DNA from 3 places in the Bacteroides sp. CAG:633 genome. Region 1 is predicted to be linked to each of the others. Evidence: riboswitches for the same ligand, from Rfam matches in the RefSeq annotation. Region 1 holds a riboswitch; each other region holds the start of a gene.

Region 1 (6,658 bases):
TAATGGATAATGGGAATACCAAAGTGATTTTTTTCTTGTCATTCTTTCTGTTTCAGTTCGATGACCGTGATTTCGGGCCAGGCACCGAACCTGAAAGGTAATCCTACATACCCAATGCCGATATTGACATACAAGGCACGCTCGCCTTCGTAATACATGCCTTTCCACTCGGGGTATTTCAAGGTAGCCAGCGAATGTCCGAATAGAATCATCTGCATGGCATGTGTATGTCCGGACAGCATTAGCTCGATATTGGATTTTGGCAATACTTCCCGACGCCAATGTGTAGGATTGTGGCTTAGCAGGACACTGAACATGCCTTCGGTTCCTTTTATGGCATGCGGCAAATCGGCATGTTGCGGGAAGGGAGGCTCACCGTCGTTTTCTACACCTATCAGGGCAATGCTGTCACCGTTGTGCCGTATGATGGCATGTTCGTTGTTCAGCAGTTTCCATCCCATGGCTTTTTGCTGTTCTATAAGGTAGTTCAGGTTTTGCTTTTCGTCATCGGCAGTAGGCCAGCGGTAGTAGGTTCCGTAGTCGTGATTACCTAATACAGAGTAAACGCCATCAGGTGCATGGAGCTGTGACAGAATCTCTTGGAAACCGTCCAGTTCGTGACTTTGCTGGTTGACCAAGTCACCAGTAAAGACTATCATATCGGCCTTTTGGGCGTTGACTATATCTACCAGTTTTTGTATGGAGGCGGGATCTTTCTCCCAACTTCCGATGTGAATGTCTGATATTTGTGCAATGCGGTAGCCGTTGAAAGCAGCGGGTAGGTGTCGGGAACTGTATTCCACCTGTTTTACTTCAAACTGTTTGATGCCAAACAGGGCACCGTAGATGATGTTGCCAAAACTAATGGCAGCAAGTAGTAAACCTATAATGTTAAACGGTAGACGAGGGCAGCGGCGGATGATAAAATTTACCAGTAAGCCAACTAAAGAGCAGAGCATGAAGAGGGTTTTGGGAACGGCAAATAGCATGATACCTACCGCCAGCCGTCCGATGCTATGAGTATGGTTGGACAAGGCATTGTCACCACTCAGATACATGTAATAGACATAAATGGCTGATAATAGCAGAGTGGGCATCCAATAAGAAAGTCGTATTCGGATATTTTGAGTCTTTTTTACGATGTGTACCAGGTAGATGTACACATCGGGTATCAACAGAAAAATGGCCAGTAAAAGTGTTATTCGGTGCATATGTCTTTCAGTTCTTCTATGTTCTTTTTGATGTTGTCTAGATGCTGATAAATTCCTTTTTTATATAAGATGCAGATAATCAGTATATCTATAGCAGTGAAAGCTGATATGATGACGACTTGTGTTCCGATGGATTTCAGATGATAGCCCATCACCCAGTAGTTGAAAGCATTGAATACGACTACCCAGATGCAGAGGGCTATGATTTCGTTGCGGGTCCACTGTCGGAAAGTTGTCATGCGTCGGCTTACTTCGGCTACAGACATCTCGTCAATGTGAGTCTGTTTATTCCAACGATAGGTTTTCCAGTCCCACCAGATACCAATGACGATGCTGACGCCGATAAACAACAGAAACAGTGAGATTCTGGCTCTCATGTCTGAATCGTCCAGTACGACAGGCATTACGATCAGAGCCACTCCAAGCAGCAATAGAACAATACCACCTGTTACCATCGAAATGCGTTGTAGTCCTAAAATCCGGCTTATGCTTCGTTTTGTCCCAGACTTACAGCCTTCGATGAGTTCCTTGATTTGTTTTCCATTGGCAATCTGTTCTTTTTGTAGTTGTTGATCCAATGTGTTCCACGATTTTTTCAGTTCCTCCAAATTCATATGTCTATTCCTCCTTGTTCATTTTCCTCAGTTTGTCTTTTATCCGGCTTAATTTGGTCGCTACATTGGTTAAGGTCAATCCGGTAATTTCTGCAATTTCCTCGTAGCTTTTATCTTCTAAATAGAGAAGCACGATCGATTTTTCCAATTGTCCCAAACGGTTGATCATGCTATATAACCGTTTTAGCATAACCTGTGTTTCATCAGTTTCTTCTATTCGGTCGGCTATTTGTGACAGCGTCACAATTTCGGGAATGTTTTTTTCTTTACGGATAAAACTGATGCAAGTATTCAAGGCTATACGGTAGATCCAAGTCGAAATTTTACATTCGTTTCGAAACTTGGGATAAGCCTTCCACAGGTTGATAACTACTTCCTGATACAGATCGTTAAGGGTAGCATGAGGTGTAGTGTACAGATAGCACACTTTATAAATGACACGCTCATATTCCTGTATGAGAGTTACGAATTCTTGCTCTACATGATCCATTCCTTTTCCTGTATCAGTTTTTGCTTATTTACTTTGTACTCTATTAGTAGTATTATGTCGGTAAAAATCACAATACGGAGAAAAAACGTTGTGGCAAAGATAGAAAGATAATGCTGAAAACCATATTGAGGTAACATAATTTGTGAAAAAATCTGCAAGGTTCTATCCAAGAATGGTGAACCTTGCAGATTAGGAAAAAGTGTTATGAAGGATTGTTGAAGATTAAGTCCAAAACAGGGATTGTTTGGGCTTTTTTCATAATATTCATGAGAGAACTCTAAAATCAGTTATAGAACTTTCTCATAGGAAAAACTCCAATGGGGTAGCAGGTCTGGTTTTCGATCTTTTTAACCAATTTGGATGTTTCACCACTGCAATCGTATATTAACAGATAATTTTTAGTGGGGATTTCGCTTTCGCTGTAGGCATTTGATACAGCAATATATAAGTATTGGTTCGTAGGATCAACAGCTACATTACAGTTCAGATACTCGCCATCAGGAGCATCTTGTTTTGTATCAATGTAGTCAACAGCTTTCCAGGTACTAAGTGACAGACGTCTCACTGTTGTACTGCCAGCTGCATAATACAGATAGTCGCCAGCCACTGCAATGCCGGGAGTGTTGAAGAATTCGGCTGAAATATCTTCTGCAATCTGTTTCTCTTTCGTAATTTCCCATTTATCCAAATCAACAAAATATAAATAGCTTTTCTTTTCACCTCCTCTGCCACAAGTAGCTAACATTACTTCACGTTCGCCAGTCTGGCAAATGCCGCTGATAAAATCTCCTTTCAGATCAGGCAATACACGGCTTACTTTGTTCATGCCTTTCGAAAACTCAATCAGGCGTGTGGTTTCCCAGAAACCTCCGCCGCCACAATACAGGTGGTCTCCTACACGAATAATACCTCGGGTACTGGCTACTCCTTCTACCGTATTGCCTTGGTTGCCGAAATGGAAGGAGCCTTCGATGATGTTCAAATCTCCCGTAGTACTGTCGAAGCGGAATACGCCTTGTTCATCAGAAAAGAAAATATTTTGTTCGTCGAGAACTGCAATATTCTCAAGAGGGGTAGTGATCGGCATCATTTCTTCTGGATCAAGGCTTCCTTCAGGACGATGAAACTTGAGCTCATCCATTTTATATGCTTTTTCCCGTTTTAAAGTGACAGCATCGGCTATAACCAGTACTCCATCTCCTTCTTCACCATTAGGACTGTAGATGCCGTTACTTATCAGGTAGATTTTTCCATTATACATATAAAGATCTTGAGCTTCATTTCCAAAGGCGGTTCCATTCACTTTTTTATAGCTGTTTTCTTCAATAGTACCTTCTGGGCTGATATAGGTGATAGTACTGTTTTGTGAGACACGTGCTCCCTGGTTCAGGATTATCACTCCATCCGGATGGGCATATCCGTCCAGATAGGTTGTCTCGTCGTTGGAGTTGTCGGAATCGCCGGGAGTTTCATCAATCGTATCGGAAGAACATCCGGTCACCAAACTCAGTGTACAGAAGCTGGCTATACAAGCCATCATGATTGTTTTATTTATTTTCATCTTTCAAGTCTCTTTATCAATTAATTTTCGGGATAGAAATAACATCCGGCAGGGAAGTTTGTATAATTTTCGTATTTGGCAGCAGGGGCATCCTTACTTGCGTTAAAATCGAATGCCCATATCTGGTTGGTTTGGAGCTGGGCATATGATTTGATGGTGTTGATGTATACCTGTCCAGTTTTAGGATGAACAGCTATGTTATTGTAAAGCATTCCTGCATTATTGTCTAAGGTATTCAAGTCACAAAGAATTTCTTCAGAATCAAGTCCGCTTGTTTCATCCAGTTCTGGATCATCATTGAAATTCATCTGGTAGATTGTTGTTCCATCAGCGTAGTAAAAAGTGTTTCCTTTAACAGCGAAACCCATACCAGATGAGCCAACCGAAGGCTGAACACTTATTTGACGTTGTATAGTTTCGCGGGTTGTCGGATTAAATTTGCTGATGGCGCTCTTACCGGCACCGAACGACATGACCCATATATCGCCGTCGTCGGCAGGCTTAATACCCAGTACCGTGTTGATTTGGCACGAGAGGGTATATGGGAAAAGTATTTTTTTCACAGAGTCGTCCTCTGGCGTAATTTCAATGATACCGCTGATTAATCCTGGTTTGTATGTATAAACCTTTCCATCTCTGGTGAAAAACTGAGATTTTGGGGCTTGTTCGGTTCCTTCTACAAATTTCAATTCTTTTGAAGACATATCCAGATGTTTAATTCCTTCATTGTCTCGAATGTATACGTGTTGCTCATCAATGACGGCAATGTGGCTTGGCCAATCTATTCCAGGAAGTTCGGCATTGCTGAATGCTATTTCTTTTTTTAATGTTTTGGCGTTTACTACTATCAGCATTCCGTCGTTGTCGAAGTGGCTGCCTACGGCATTCATGTCTCCGTTTTGTGAAATTATATAGATCTTTCCGTCGCAAAAGGCCATGTCTTGTGCAACGTTGCCAAGTTCGGTACCATTGACAGCTTTATAAGCATCATCGATGACATAGCCTTCAGGAGTGATGTACGTCAGCGAACCGTTTTCGGTTGTCATGTTACCTTCATTCAATACAAAAGTTCCGTTAGGGTCATCAAATGAGTTTAAACAGTATAAGTCAACCTTTGATGAAATTTTTTGTTCGCCTTCTCCTTGTACGTTTACTGTCAATGTAATTTTCGATACTGCATTTTCAGAAGCTTGTATACTGATGGAGTGGTTAGGTTCGTCTACTTGTGCGTTCCAGCCTTCGGGTAGTGTGGCAATGTTTATTGCATTCGCATTTTGGGCAGAATATTCTAATTGATAGCTTTGTCCAGGTATGACAAAGAAAGGGGTGGTCTCATCAAGTTGGGTTATCCATTCGAATTCTGGCGCAAGTGCTACAGGGGAATCCTTATCGTCACTACAGTTTGTAAAAAACAATACGTTAACAAATAAAATGACGGCCCATAGTGTCTTCAGCCTCATGTTAAATAAAACTTTCATTACTTTTTTGATTTAGATTAATAATTGATTATTAATAAAATAGCTTTTTAAAATCAACAGTTGGAGAAAGTTTAAGTGTTTCTTGAAGACTTGTCTGACATATAGATATAGCCATATAATCACAACAAATCACATATCATGTTGATGATATGATTTGAAAATGTGACCGGTAATCTTACAATAATGCAAATTATACAGGGCACAATAATTCATATCCCGAATTGAAGGATATGCAAACACTAAAAAATTATCCAGCATTCTGCTAATGCACCAAATCGAACTGTCCTCGCGTCCGATTTATCTTAAATGATGGCAGGTCTTCTGACTGACTCTCGCCTTTGACCCCTTTCCGGTTTTACCCAGTGGCATAAGTATTTGTCAAAGCGTTACAAAAAGAGTTTCACAGCAGCGGGACTGTTCGGGACTTTCACCCGATTCCCTTTTAATCCATGAAGCCGAACGGCTACACAGAACCAATCGGCCGCAAAGATAAAGAGAATATATGAAGCTAATCTATTGTTTTATTTTTATTTATCGGTAAAAATTTACCGAAGTATTGATTTAAAAAACTTTTGGAAAGAGAAACATTTTGGGAGGAGAGCCATGCTGCAGGTATAGATAGAATGTATCCAATAGACTATAAATGACGAGTGGACAGGTACTTACGCATTTCATTAATAGGAATCCCGCGACGTTGGGCGTAGTCTGCCAGTTGCTCTTGGTCGATTGTCCCTACTGAAAAATAGCATGCTTCAGGGTGGGATAGCATGAGACCGCAGACCGAAGCATGGGGATGCATGGCTCCATTTTCAGTGAGGGTAATTCCGATTTGTTCCATTTGCAGCAGTTTGTCCAGCAGAAAGCTGACTGATTGATCGGGCAATGAAGGATAACCTACTGCTGGCCGGATGCCTTGGAATTTCTCTGCCAATAACTCATCCATGCTCAATGATTCGTCTGGGGCATATCCCCATGCATATTTGCGTACATATTCGTGCATCTTTTCGGTTGCAGCTTCGGCCAGTCGGTCAGCTAAAGTTTGTGCTAACAGGTGTTGGTAAGGGTCCTGGCTAAAGTGGGTTTCTGCATCTTGGCCAGCTGTGGAAGCAAAGAGTCCAATTGTATCGGCAATGCCTGATGATAAAGGGCGGATAAAGTCGCTTAGACAGAGATAAGGACTCCCGTCGGCATGTGGTGTTTGTTGCCGAAGAAGGGGGAAGAGAATGTCTTCAATTATGATGTTATCTCCGTCTGAATTGGCACGGCATAGTCTGAAAAGGCTACGCGCTGTATATCCTTCTTCG
Region 2 (6,658 bases), on a different contig from region 1:
GATGACAAACACGTCCGACCCCGTTCCGTAGTAGTCGCCGCGCGAGCTGACGTATATCCGTCCGAAGCGGTCCAGCTCCATACGGTGCAGATTGATGGCTACGTCGATGGACTTGATGACCTGAAACGACTGAAGGTCGACCACGGATACCGTACGGTCGTAGTTGGGATAACGGTAGCCGCCCGAATTGGCCACATACAGTTTTCCGTCGGTGATGACCATTTCTTCGGGTTGATAACCGACGATGACTTCGCGTGTAATACTCAGGCTGGCAGTATCTATTTCGACTACCTTTCCGGGACGGGCGTCAGGATCGATCTGAACGGGGCCGGCATAAGAACTGACATAGGCTTTTCCGTCGTTGAACACGATGTTGCGACAGTTCAGCACGTCGATGCTGGCAATGTGTTCGGCCGTATGTACGTCCATCACTTCCACGTAGTGCGAACAGTTGATAACGGCATACAACTTACTGCCGTAGACGGCTATGTCGTTGCCCACGTCGCCCAGTTCCTTGACAATGGAGGGGTTTCGTTGGGGATAGATGTTGCGGTTGTACTTCCCGGTAGTGTAGTCGAAGAAGTCGATGCTGGCTTTGTTGTTGCCCATGTTGCCTTCGTTCAGCAGAAAAAAGCCTTTGATGGGGCTTCCTGTATAAGGAGGAGTAATCCATTCTTCTTCCGTGTGCATCATGGGGATGTCGCCGCGGCAGGCTGACAGACTCAGTATCAGCCAGAGGCTACCCAGTATCAGCTGGATGTTTATCTGTTTATTATTTGCCATACATAGATGATTATTTAGTTTTCTTTTCCTTTAAAATGTATATTGCACGATGGCTTTGAAGTTGATGCCTGGCATGGGATAGCACGACACTACTTCGTATTGCTGGTTCAGCAGGTTGTTGACTTCCAGTGTCAGCTTCATGTCGCCCGTGCGCAGCGGCAGGTTGCGCGAGACGGAGAAGTCGCTGGTGTACCACGGTAATTGGTAATTGACCGGCAGGTTGGCTTGCGAAGAATAGCGTTCGCCGGTGTAGATGAAGCTGTAGCTGGCTTCCCACTGCTTCCAGTTCAGGTTGACGGCTGCCGAACCGCTGTGCCAGGGTATGTAGGGTATCTGTCCGCCGTAGTACAGTTTCGACGGATCGGTAAAGTCCTGTGCTTTCTGATATGTATAGTTCATGCGCGTGGTCAGTGTCAGGTCCTGTGCCGGTTGCCAGTTGGTCTGTAGGGCGACGTCTATTCCTCTGATTTCCACTTTTCCCAAGTTGACCATAGTCCAGCGGAAGAAGTTAGATGTAGGAGTCGCTACAATCTTGTTTTCTACTTCGTTGTAGTAAACATCGGCCTGGGCTTCGATGTGCCGTAGCCAGGTATGACGGAAGTCTTTTCCATACGTGATACCTATATTATATTGGTTGGTATATTCCGGCTTCAGGTTGATGTTGCCTATAAAGGTGTAATACAGGTCGTTCAGCGTCGGCATGCGGAAGATGCGCTTGTAGAAAGCACGCAGGTGCAGGTCGTGCTGCCTGAAAGGCTGCCACGAGGCAATGGCTGTGGGCGTCCATTCCATCTTATTGGCAGCAGCGGTTGTGTCCGAGGCCACGTTGTCGTGGACGAAGGTAGCCAGAATACTGGCCTGCATCTTCACCCGTCCCAGGTGCAAGGAAGTAGCGGCAGCAGCCAGCACTGTATGGCGGCGCGGGTAGACAAAGTCTTTCAGGTCGGCATTCAACAGGTTGAACTGATAGTCGGCCGACAGACTGACGTCCCACGACGGCAGCAGTGTATAACGCTGCGCCAGCGATACGTAGGCTTCCTGTTGACGGTAGTGGTTGTTGATGTACATCAGGGCCTCGTCCTGTCGCGGATCGGCCAGGTAGTGCAGGTAGTCGTAGGCATACTTGGCGTTCAGCATCAGGCTGTAGCGTTCGGAGAAGTCCTTGCGGAGCGAGCCTTGTACAAATACGTTGGTATCCCACTGACGATCTTCGTGCGAGAACTTGTTGCGCACCACGGCACCTGGATAGCCCCGTTCGGAGCGGTAGAAGTAGGCCTTGGCCTTCCACTGCCCTTGCGGTAGCTTGCCAAACCAACCGTTCTCCAGTCGTAGAGCATTGACGTCGCCATTGCGCCGGACAGCTGTGGTGTCGTAGCCTTCTTCCACGCGGTAGGTGAATTTATAGCGACCGGTGGTGTACATGTATTCGCCGCTAAGCGACATATTGACTTTTTCACTCACTTTCTGCTCCCAAAGCAAGGCCGGATTGACGGTACCGAAAGAGCCGGTCTTGAAAGTGGCTTTCACCCGATGGGTCTCGTTGTCATCGAACTTCGGTGTCCGCGATTGCAAATAGATGGAACCTGCCGATCCGAAGTCCTTGGCTGGTTGGAAGATGGCGCTTTTCTGCCCGTTGTACAAGGTGACACTCTCCATGTTGTCCAGCGAGAAGCGTCCCAGGTCCACTGTTCCGTTCTGTGCATTGCCCAGTTCGATGCCGTCGTAGAATACGCCGACATGATTGGTGCCCATGCTGCGTATGTTTACGGTCTTCAGGCCGCCTACACCGCCGTAGTCCTTGATCTGTATACCCGAAAAGTAGCGCAATGCATCGGCCACACTGTGCGAGGCGAGCCGTTGTAGCTGTTCGCCCTGAAGTTGCTGTACGGGTATGACTTCCTTTTGAATGGAACGTGCCGTGATGACGACCTCGTCCAAACGCTGCAAACTGTCTAACTTGCTTTGTGCGTATAGGGATATAGTGCTTCCTATTAAGGCACAGACAAGCATGACAGGTCGAAAAGTACATCTGACCATGTCTTTTAGTTTTCTGAATTGTTGTTTTTACTTGTTCGTATTGGCCTCCCTAACCCTGGAGGTCGACCAAACATGAATGATGGCAGGTCTTCTGACTGACTCCCTTACCGGAACCTTCCCAATGTATGTAACATCAGTGGCATAAAAGTCTTTTCCGATAAGTTGAAACTGGAGCTTCACAGCAGCGGGACTGTTCGGGACTTTCACCCGATTCCCTTTTAATCCGCTCGTCCGGTTGGACAAGACGGAACCAATTCGGGGGCAAAGATAGTGAAAGGTGAGAGCAATACAAAAAAGAAGCTCGCTTATTTTTGTATTGGCGAGCCGCATCCTTTCTTATCTAAAGATAGTGAAAGGTGAGTGGAGAGGCGAAGATGAAGGAAAAAGAAAAAAGTGTCGGGATTCATCACAGATTTACCATTTGCAACGGATAAATAAGAGAGATCGGGGTGATTGTGCAACCCCTTATCCGGAGAAACTAGTCTCATCTGTGCCGAATCCCGACACGTCTGTTATAGTTGTAACGAGGGCGAAGAAGCCAATAGGCTTACTTCACTTCCCATGTATCGTTAGTCAGCAGCAATTCTTCGAAGTTGTGATACTTCTTCTTGGCCGAAACCTCTTCGATCTGCTGGTGTACGGCTTCTTCGTAGGTAGGAGCTTCCACGTCGCGGATCACGCCGAGTGCGATAGGAAAGTCGGGACCTTCCATCAGCGCCAGCTTCAGCTGCAGGGTGTTGTCCATGCAGTGTGCGTCGTGCACCAGGATGTCTTTCTCCGTGATGCCGTTTTCGCCCAGCTTCACTACCTTCAGACCGAAGCCTTCCTGCATCAGTCCGTATTCGTTGTTTTCACCGAACAGCATAGGTTTGCCATGCTCCAGGTAGATGGCGTTCTTGGCGCGGTCTTCCTTCTTGGCTACAGCGTCGTGCGTACCGTTGTTGAAGATGACGCAGTTCTGCAGAATCTCGCAAACGGCAGCACCTTTATGGTTGTAAGCTGCTTTCAGAATCTCTACCGTACCGGCAGCATCGGTGGCCACGGCGCGGGCAAAGAAGCGTCCGCGTGCGCCGAAGCACAGTTCGGCCGGATGGAAAGGATCTTCTACAGTGCCGTAGGGCGACGACTTGCTGACGAAGCCACGGGGCGAGGTAGGCGAGTACTGTCCTTTGGTCAGACCATAGATGCGGTTGTTCAGCAGAATCATGTTCAGGTCGATGTTGCGGCGTACGGCGTGGATAAAGTGGTTTCCACCGATGGCCAGTCCGTCACCGTCGCCCGAGATCTGCCATACCGTCAGACGAGGATTGGCAACCTTGGCTCCTGTAGAGATGGCGGCCGCACGTCCGTGAATGGTCTGCATGGCGTATGTATTCATATAATAAGGTAAGCGGCTGGAGCAACCGATTCCGGAGATAACCGCAGTTTCCCACGGAGCTACGCCTATTTCTGCCATTGCTTTGTGCAGTGAAGCCAGGAAGAAGTGGTCACCGCAACCCGGACACCAGCGGGGTTGTCCTTTCTTAAAGTCTTTTGCTGTATATTGGTCCATGATATTTTCTCCTCTGTGATTATTGGTTTAAGATGTTAGTGAAGGCTTCTACCAGCTCGGCTACAACGAACGGCTGTCCTTTTACTTCGTTGTACTGGTACGGAGTGAAGTTGTCTATCTTCATGCGCAGGTAGGCGGCAAACTGTCCCAAGTTCTGTTCGGCCACTACAACTTTCTTGTAGCGTTTCAGCACGGCTTCCGTATTCTTGGGCAGCGGGTTCAGATAGCTGAAGTGGGCCAGTGCCACTTTCTTTCCGTTCTTTATCAGTTCTTCCATGGCCGAGTAAAGGTGGCCGTAAGTACCTCCGAAGCCCACGATCAGCAGGTCGGCATCTTCAGCGCAGCCTTGTACTTCCACGTCGGGTACGGGTATTTTGGCAACCTTTTCAGCACGCAGATGGCACATCAGGTTGTGGTTTTCGGGATCGGTCGAGATGGCTCCCGTGTTGCTGTCCTTCTCCAGTCCGCCCAGAATGTGCATGTAACCTTCCTGTCCGGGGATAGCCCAGTAGCGTACGCCCGTTTCGGGGTTGCGGCGGTAGGGAGTATAGTTGTCTTTCATCTCGGCGGGTGCGTAGGGCGGATTGATGGCGGGATATTCGGCCAGCTTGGGCAGCTTCCAGGCGCCGGAGCCGTTGGCTACATATCCGTCGGTCAGCAACACGACGGGCGTCATGTGTTCGAGGGCTATCTTGCTGGCCATGTAGGCAGCGTCGAAGCAGTTGGTCGGCGATGTAGCGGCAATAACCGGCATGGGACTTTCGCCGTTGCGTCCGAAGAGAGCCTGCAGCAGGTCGGTCTGTTCCGACTTGGTGGGCAGACCTGTAGACGGACCACCACGCTGTACGTCGAGCACTACGAGCGGCAGCTCGGTGATGACAGCCAGGTTCATGGCTTCCGACTTCAGGCAGACACCGGGACCCGAGGTAGAGGTAACGGCCAGTGCACCGGCAAACGAAGCTCCGATGGCAGTGGCGCATCCCGAAATCTCGTCCTCGCACTGTACGGTCATCACGCCCAGTGATTTGTGCTTGGACAGTTCGTGTAGCACGTCGGTTGCGGGAGTAATGGGGTAGGAGCCGAGGAACAGCTTCAGACCGGCCTTTTCGGCAGCGGCAATGAATCCGTAAGCTGTAGCCTTGTTTCCGGTGATGTCCATGTATCTGCCCGGAACGGCGGCTTTACTTTCAATCTTATATGTATGGGCTACGGAAGCATGGGTGTTGTGTCCGTAGTCGTATCCTGCATGAATGACTTTGATGTTGGCTTCGGCCACTTCGGGCTTTTTGGCGAATTTCTCGCGGATGAAGTCCTCGGCAATCTTCAAGTCGCGGTTGAAGAGCCAGCATACGAGGCCCACGGCGAACATGTTGCGGCATTTCAGTATCGACTTGTTGTCCATGCCGGTGTCGGCCAGGCAGTCTTTTACCATCTTCGAGATGGGGGCGGCGATGACATCTTGCTTGATGCCCATTTCTTCGATCGGGTTATCGGTCTTGAAGGCAGCTTTTTCCAGGTCGGACTTCTGGAAAGCATCGGTATCAATAATGATACAGGCAGTCGGTTTAGCAAACTTGTATTGGGTTTTCAGTGCGGCGGCGTTCATGGCTACCAGTACGTCGCATTTATCTCCAGGGGTATAGACTTTGTCCGCTCCGATATGCACCTGGAATCCGGATACGCCGGTCAGCGAACCTTGCGGGGCTCGGATGTCTGCCGGATAGTCGGGGAAAGTGCTGATGTCGTTTCCCACCGTAGCCGAAACTGTAGAAAAGATGTTGCCGGCGAGCTGCATACCGTCGCCGGAGTCTCCGGAGAAGCGGACTACCACTTGCTCCAGTTCTTTGACCATCATGTCGTTTGCCATAACTTACGATTTACTTAATCTGTTAGTACTAAAAAAAGTCCCTTTTTTGAATTTGCAGGAACGCAAATTTCGCAAAGTTAATCGGATTAACAAAACTTTTTTCGAAAAATCGGCGGAAAGCATTATCTTTGCGCCTACATTTTTCCGCTATATGCAGAATCTATGCAAAAGGTCTTGTAGTTCAACGGATAGAATAGAAGTTTCCTAAACTTTAGATCCGGGTTCGATTCCCGGCGAGACTACTTGGGCTATGATTTTTCCCCAGTTAGGAAAAAATTATTCCCCAGTTGGGAAAAAATTATTTCCTAACTGGGGAATTTTTGTAGTGCTGCTGGCCTATTCCTGCTGCTCTCCATCCGTTATCAACTTGTAGCCTATCCGGGGGATGGTGACCAGTTCTATCCGGCGGTCGTCGGCCA
Region 3 (6,658 bases), on a different contig from region 1:
TTATTCATTATAACTTGTGAACTTGCAGGATGTGCCTGTATGACCTGCGGTTCAGAACTTGCCAGAAAAGCAGCAACGTGCTTTATCCCGTCCATTCCCTTAAAAGCCCATTTCTTTACAAAGTTTTCATGAGGAACATGACAATCATTACAAGTGGCGCTCCTTGAATGGGAACTATGCATCCATGTAGCGTAATAAGGGGACATAATATGACAATTCACACAAGCCGACGGCTCATCTGTAAGATAAGTATGCGCTCTTAACATATAAAGGAAGAATAATCCACTCCCTACTATAGTTCCTGTCACAATGGCTGTTATTATTTTCTGCCTTTTAGATAATATCATAAGTGTACATTTTTTGCAAAAAAAAACATTTTAGCGAAATAATCAGTGTAAGAAATATGACGCTTACATTATTTTTTTTAGGTTATCCCTTCCATCAAGGACAAATCCCATCGCCACCTTTCACCACAACCCTCTCAAAATAAATCAGTTACGGTGAAAGGTAACGGAAAAACCGGCAGAAAAGCCATGTAGTTGTCAGGAGTTCGCATGGTGAAGTTTCACCATAAGCTGCTGAAAGTAAGCGGATTGTGGTGAAAGATGGATACGCGGACGACGCGAATGGTGGCGGATGAACGCGGATTTTTAATGATTCTCCAAAATGGGGTGAAACTTTATCTTTCACCATATTCTACTGATTTTCAGTCAGAAATTACCCGGTGAAAGCGTGAAGGCTATTTTCGGCATTCTGTTTTTATATGTGTATATCCGCACTTCAAAGGCATCCGCGTATTCATCTTTCACCACTAAAGTCCTACATGGCGCCTGCAACTACCAACTTTTGCCGCGCAACGTCGGTAATCAGTCGGCGGGATTTGAACAAAATGCCGCCGGGTTTTGCCTGAAAAGTCCACGAGTTTTGTCTGCAAATGCCTCGGGTTTTACTTGCAATTGCCACGGGTTTTGCCAGCAACTCCCACGAGTATTGCTTGCATGGCTCGCGAGCCGTGCAAGTGTCGCTCACGAGCCACACAAGTGTTTCTCACGAGCCGTGCAAGCATCGCTCGCGAGTATACCACACAACTACTGCCGCCGGATTTTTTCCCAGTTAGGAAAAAAATATTGCCCAGTTAGGAAAAAATTATTGCCTAACTGGGAAAAAAATGGAGAAGAATTACCCGATGCGCCGGTTGCGATTCCAGAAACGGGAAGTAATGTCTATCAATTCGTCGGCCGTACCTATCCTGTACAGGCGCTGATTGGTGGTAGGTTGGCGCAACCCTCCCAAATGCCGGATGTAGGGGCCTATCTTGATATAGTCGAAACGGCTTCTGCAAATAGCCGGTGAAAGGATGGTGCGTCCGCTGTACCAGGCCACCTTCAGCTGCGGATAGCGTTGGCGCAGATAGCCCGCCAATCCGTTGACAGCAGCCGGATCGGAATCGCCTCCCATGAAACAGACACAGGTTATGTCCGAAGCATATTTCGCAAGAAACTCATCTAATGCCACAGGAGTCAGAGGTTTGCCGACATCGCCCCACAAGTACGAACTGTGACAACCCGGACAACGGCAAGGACAGTTGGACAGATTGATGGACAGCGTCACTTCATCGGGAATTTCCTGAAACACGATGCCGGCATTGACATACTTAAGCATAACTTATTTATTAACAACAAACTAAAAACTTTCAATCTAACTCGTTGCCGGCCACCGCATAGTAGCGCTGGGCGGCTTCGTGCTGACGGGCCTCGGAGAAATTGCTGACACGCTTCAGATAGCCGATGATGCGCGTCATGTAGTCTACGTTTCTGGAGTGGCAATGGGGACACTCGCGCAGGTAGCGCTTGTCGATGTAGCCACACTCGTTGCAGATTGTATTGGGGATGTTGAAGGTAAAGTAATTGCATCCTTCTTCCGCCGCCACTTTCAGCAACTTCCGGTATTGTGCCTGCGAAAGGTGCTCTTCGAGGTTCATATGCAGAGCCGAACCGCCCGTCAGGTGTTCGATGTAGGGAGCGCCGTGTAACCTGAACTTGTCGATGATGTTCAGCGAATCGTCCTCGACCACGTAGAAATAGCTGTTATAGCAGCTGCGGGGTACGAAATAGCCGTCTTCCAGGTCCCACTTGGCGTGCTTCACACCCACATTTTCGGCCGGAATCATCTCGCAGTTGAACAGGACATTCTTCGTCTGATACTCCTTGTTCTTCTTTTCGACCAGTCCGAGAATGGTCTGCACAAAACGCAGGTAATCGGGATTGTCGCTGATCTTGATTCCCATAAACTCGGCAGCCTCAACCAGACCGTTGACGCCAATCGTCAGGTATTGCCGCCCCATATTGATGTAGCCAGCATCGAACAGGGGCAACATGCCATGTTCGTGCAACGCTTTCAGATTCTCGTTATAAGCCAGCTGCGCCCGGTGGCACAGGTCGATGACATCGGTCAGAAACGTCTTGTAGTCGAGCTGGTGATTGACGGCATACTGCACACAGCGGTTGATATTCACCGTCAGCACACTCTTCGAACCGGTCGATACGCCACCCGCTCCCAAGGTATAGCTGAAACCGTTGTCCTGTATCTCGTTGCGCAAGCGGCAGCAGCTGGACAGTGAGTCGGCACTGCTACTCATATAAGTAAAGAAGGAATGCCCCTCGGCATACATTTCGGCTGTAAAATCGCCCCACTCCTGGTCCAGCACATCGCCGTCCTTGCTCAGCAGAGCCACCGTCTCGACCGGAAAAGTCAGCACCGTCTTGGTACGTTCCCGGTTGAACCACTTCATAAACCGCTTTTGCAGCCAGTTCAGTCCCTCCCAGTCGGGCTTGCTGCCGTCGGGGAAAAAGAAGTCGCCGAACAGGCTTTCGAAATAGTAACGGTCGTAATACGAAATGTTCCAGAAGACAGCCTGATAGTTGCGTGCTCCGGTAGGCTGATTGATGGAATAGACAATCTGTTCGAAGCAATCGGTAATGATTTTATCGACCGTACGCTGCTTCAGCGAAAGGTCCACCACCTTTTCCGGCTCCTTGTAATACTCGCGGCCGTACTCCAGCCCGATGAAATAGTTGAGATACATCAGAAACTCGGGCGTGGCACAAGCTCCGCTCAACATGCTCGAAACCATGAACACCATGTTGACAAAGCCTCCGCAGAACGACTTCAGGTTGGTGGGTGCCGTCGAATTGCCGCCTATCGACTTCGTACCGCCCGTCAGCCAGGGGTACATCGTGATGGAAGCACAATAATTGGCCAGACTCGTCTCGTCATTCTTATATATAAAGTGGTGAGTCAGCAGGTCAAGGTACTGGTCCGCCAGTTCCTTGCCATACATTTTCTTCATGCGGTCGGTCAGCAACCGGCGATTCAGGCGGATGAAGTTCGACTTGGGCAGTTCACCAATCAGCGTGGCGATGTTTTTATGCTCCACATTGGCGTTGGCATCGTACTTCGAACCGGTAGCGGCATTGGTTGCCTCGCAATAGTCGGACAAGAACTTCAGTTCGTCCATCACCTCGCGGTCCTCCGCATGACGCTGCCGGTAGAGCATGAACGACTTTGCCACCCGATAATGTCCCTCGCGCATCAGGGCTTCCTCCACTAAGTTCTGGATTTCTTCCACCTTGATGCCGTCGTACAGGTCGAGCCGGCTGATGATTTTCGAAACATTACTCAGGCTGACAGGCTCGTTCACCGAACGGAATGCCTTGATAATGGCATTCATTATCTTGTCGAGCGAGAAGCGGTCGGCCGATCCGTCCCGCTTCACAATTGTAAAGTCACTGGTTTCCATCACTGTTTTCATTGTTTTTCCTGTTTTGTCCGGCCAATAAACCACTGTTCGCACACAATATGGCTTCCCGAAGGCTACAGCCGGCATTTTGCGGACACACCTCTTCCTCAGGTATGCCTTTCCCACAAAAAGTTTAATTACTGAATATTTTCGCACCGCTTTTCTATCCCACGAGTAAAAACGGCCTTTGATGAAAATGGCAGGTCTTCTGACTGACTCCCGCTCCGACACCTTCCCAGTTCAGTTGACCAGTGGCAAGAGTAATTGTCGGAACGTTGAATGGAGCTTCACAGCAGCGGGACTGTTCGGGACTTTCACCCGATTCCCTTTTAATTCACGAAGATGAATATCCGCATGAAACCAATTCGCGGCAAATATAGCAGAAAAAACAAAAAGGCAGAGAAAGAAACCGGAAGTTTTTTCAGCCGAAAGATGGGAAACAAGGCGAAAGATACCGCCAAATGGGTAATTATTCCCCAACATTGTAGCACAGATTCTACAATATCCCCACTTCCAGTCAGCCAACCGTCTGCCCGATTTTTGCAGCAATATTGCTAACAAACGTAAGTACAGGCTAACATTTCTGAAAGCGATGCCCGAACTGCATATCTGGCACTGGAACACGCGGTATGGAAATAAAAAGAAAACATTTCTGCCCAGATAAGAGCCTAAAAGCCTGTTTTCAAACAATTCCCCTATCTTGTAAGAAACAACCAAAAAGGATTTTTATCCAACAAACATACAGTCGCATCGTCCAACAGAGCATAAACAGACATTAACAGACAAAATACAGTATGCCACAAATCGCTGTTTCTGTTGGCACTCCCTTTGCACTACAGTTTATGAGTGAGAAAATAAAACCTGAATATTCACCTAAACTTAAACGATTATGAAAAAGGTATTAGTAACAGTAGCGATGATTCTCGGAGTAAGCACTTTTGCAACGTTTGCACAAGAAGTAACCCCACCTGTAACAGAAAACGCAACGGAAGCTACCGCTCCGCAAGATGAGTTTGTAAAAATGGATCCTTCAGCACTGCCGCAATCCCTCGTCGAGAAACTGGCAGCAACAAACGAAGGCGCAAGTGTGAAAGAAGCCTATGTGAAAGAAACAGAAGGCAAGAAAATCTACAAGTTAGTTCTCGTCACGACAGACGAACAAGAGTTGACAGTCATTTTGGACGAAAATGGTGAGCCTGTCAAAGAATAAACTCTTCAGAATGTAAATACCCCTATTGGCAGTCCCGGTTCGCGATGAATCGGGATTGCTATTTCGAGCGTTTGTAATCTGCGATAAAGCCCTCCATCATCCACTTGGCCAAAGCCTGACGGTTGGAACTAAGAACAAAACGACGCTGGTCGAAAGCATTCTGAATATTACCCAGTTCGACAAACACAGCTGTCGGCGAAGCATTGAGCAGCACATACAGACGACGCGAGCTGACAGTACCTTCGAAACCACGGTTGGGCTGATGCCGGTCGTATTTCGATTCGAAAGTATTCTTCATCCCCGTAGCCAGCCGCTTGCCCAGCGTGCTCTGCGGAGCATAATAAAAGAACACATCAGTCTGTGCACTCTTGCTACGGCTGTCTACATGCAGAAAAATTGCCCGGCAATATTTATACTTTTTACGATCCTTGCGATAATATTCATTGATTTTTGCACAACGTTGTTGCAGCCTTGCTACCTGGTTCAAAGGAATCGGATCGCCCATACAGGTCTCACGTTTGCTGTTCGAGAGATAACGGTCGTTGCGGATACCGTCCTTGGCGTCTTGTATGATGATACGCACCTCGGCTCCTTCCTGCATCAGGTTACGTGCCAGTCGCAGCGCTACATCGTATGCATACTCGTCCTCGTGCAGCTCGGTTTTCCCAATCCGACCTATCGCACCCGGATCAGGACCTCCGTGTCCACTCACTACATAGAAGCAGGCTCCTTGCAGACGGTTGCCTGTCACCTTTACATCCGCCAGTCTCTTCCCGAAAAGCGGCTCGTGAATCACACTTTTCCTGCTACCCGATTTTCGGTGCCTGCTATCTTCTCCTCCTCTGCTACCTTTTGCATGCAAAGGCGGCAACTGATATTTCACGCCCAGACGCAGCTCTTCCTTACCACGCAAGGCCTTTTTATTAAGTTCAAGAAATTCCTTATAATAACTTCTTCCCGGTCGGCCGTTGCGCTCAAGAAATGTCGAAATACCTTCACCAGCTTTCGGAGTGTCGCACTGCTCCTGCGCCGAAACCGCAAAAGAAAATACAACCAAAAGAAAGGATACGAACAGAATACGAATCATAAATCTACAATCAATATTTTGGAACGGTTGTGCACCAATAAATTATCATTTAACCTTCATTGCGGACAAAATTACATTATTTTCCTTACTTTTGCGAGCAGTTACATGTTAATTGATAAGAAACTAAAAAAAATAGATAGCATTATGGCAAAACAATTCAAGCCCGAGACCCTCTGCGTACAAGCCGGATGGTCTCCTAAAAAAGGAGAGCCGCGGGTGCTCCCTATCTACCAGAGTACAACCTTCAAATACGAAACCAGCGAGCAGATGGCGCGTTTGTTCGACCTCGAAGAAAGCGGATATTTTTATACCCGTCTGCAAAACCCCACCAACGATGCTGTTGCCGCCAAGATTGCTGCCCTCGAAGGAGGTGTAGCCGCCATGCTGACGTCCAGCGGACAGGCTGCCAACTATTATGCCATCTTCAACATCTGCGAAGCGGGCGATCACTTTGTCTGCTCGTCGGCCATCTATGGCGGTACGTTCAACCTGTTTGGTGTCACCATGAAGAAGCAGGGTATTGACGTTACTTTTGTCAATCCTGACGCCAGCGAAGAAGAAA

What was found. Region 1 has a riboswitch for cobalamin ahead of QVP67_RS13800 (DUF5074 domain-containing protein). Riboswitches for the same ligand answer to the same signal wherever they lie in the genome.
Region 2: another riboswitch for cobalamin. It lies ahead of QVP67_RS06400 (TonB-dependent receptor); the one in region 1 lies ahead of QVP67_RS13800 (DUF5074 domain-containing protein).
Region 3: another riboswitch for cobalamin. It lies ahead of nrdD (anaerobic ribonucleoside-triphosphate reductase); the one in region 1 lies ahead of QVP67_RS13800 (DUF5074 domain-containing protein).

The regions. Positions count from the first base shown of each region.
Region 1 covers NZ_FR883144.1:35,415-42,072, reverse strand. Annotated here, with positions in the region: gene QVP67_RS13820 (metallophosphoesterase) at 39-1,211, opposite strand; gene QVP67_RS13815 (hypothetical protein) at 1,199-1,825, opposite strand; gene QVP67_RS13810 (RNA polymerase sigma factor) at 1,830-2,315, opposite strand; gene QVP67_RS13805 (DUF5074 domain-containing protein) at 2,599-3,876, opposite strand; gene QVP67_RS13800 (DUF5074 domain-containing protein) at 3,897-5,354, opposite strand; cobalamin riboswitch at 5,649-5,848, opposite strand; gene QVP67_RS13795 (vitamin B12 dependent-methionine synthase activation domain-containing protein) at 5,992-6,658, opposite strand, start outside.
Region 2 covers NZ_FR883048.1:8,335-14,992, forward strand. Annotated here, with positions in the region: gene QVP67_RS06395 (YncE family protein) at 1-783, opposite strand, end outside; gene QVP67_RS06400 (TonB-dependent receptor) at 814-2,793, opposite strand; cobalamin riboswitch at 2,885-3,090, opposite strand; gene QVP67_RS06405 (2-oxoacid:ferredoxin oxidoreductase subunit beta) at 3,368-4,372, opposite strand; gene QVP67_RS06410 (2-oxoacid:acceptor oxidoreductase subunit alpha) at 4,392-6,239, opposite strand; tRNA gene QVP67_RS06415 (tRNA-Arg) at 6,410-6,481, shown strand; gene QVP67_RS06420 (response regulator transcription factor) at 6,576-6,658, opposite strand, start outside.
Region 3 covers NZ_FR883138.1:20,908-27,565, reverse strand. Annotated here, with positions in the region: gene nrfH (cytochrome c nitrite reductase small subunit) at 1-347, opposite strand, end outside; gene nrdG (anaerobic ribonucleoside-triphosphate reductase activating protein) at 1,180-1,662, opposite strand; gene nrdD (anaerobic ribonucleoside-triphosphate reductase) at 1,694-3,799, opposite strand; cobalamin riboswitch at 3,981-4,179, opposite strand; gene QVP67_RS13245 (hypothetical protein) at 4,689-5,009, shown strand; gene QVP67_RS13240 (N-acetylmuramoyl-L-alanine amidase family protein) at 5,068-6,096, opposite strand; gene QVP67_RS13235 (O-acetylhomoserine aminocarboxypropyltransferase/cysteine synthase family protein) at 6,241-6,658, shown strand, end outside.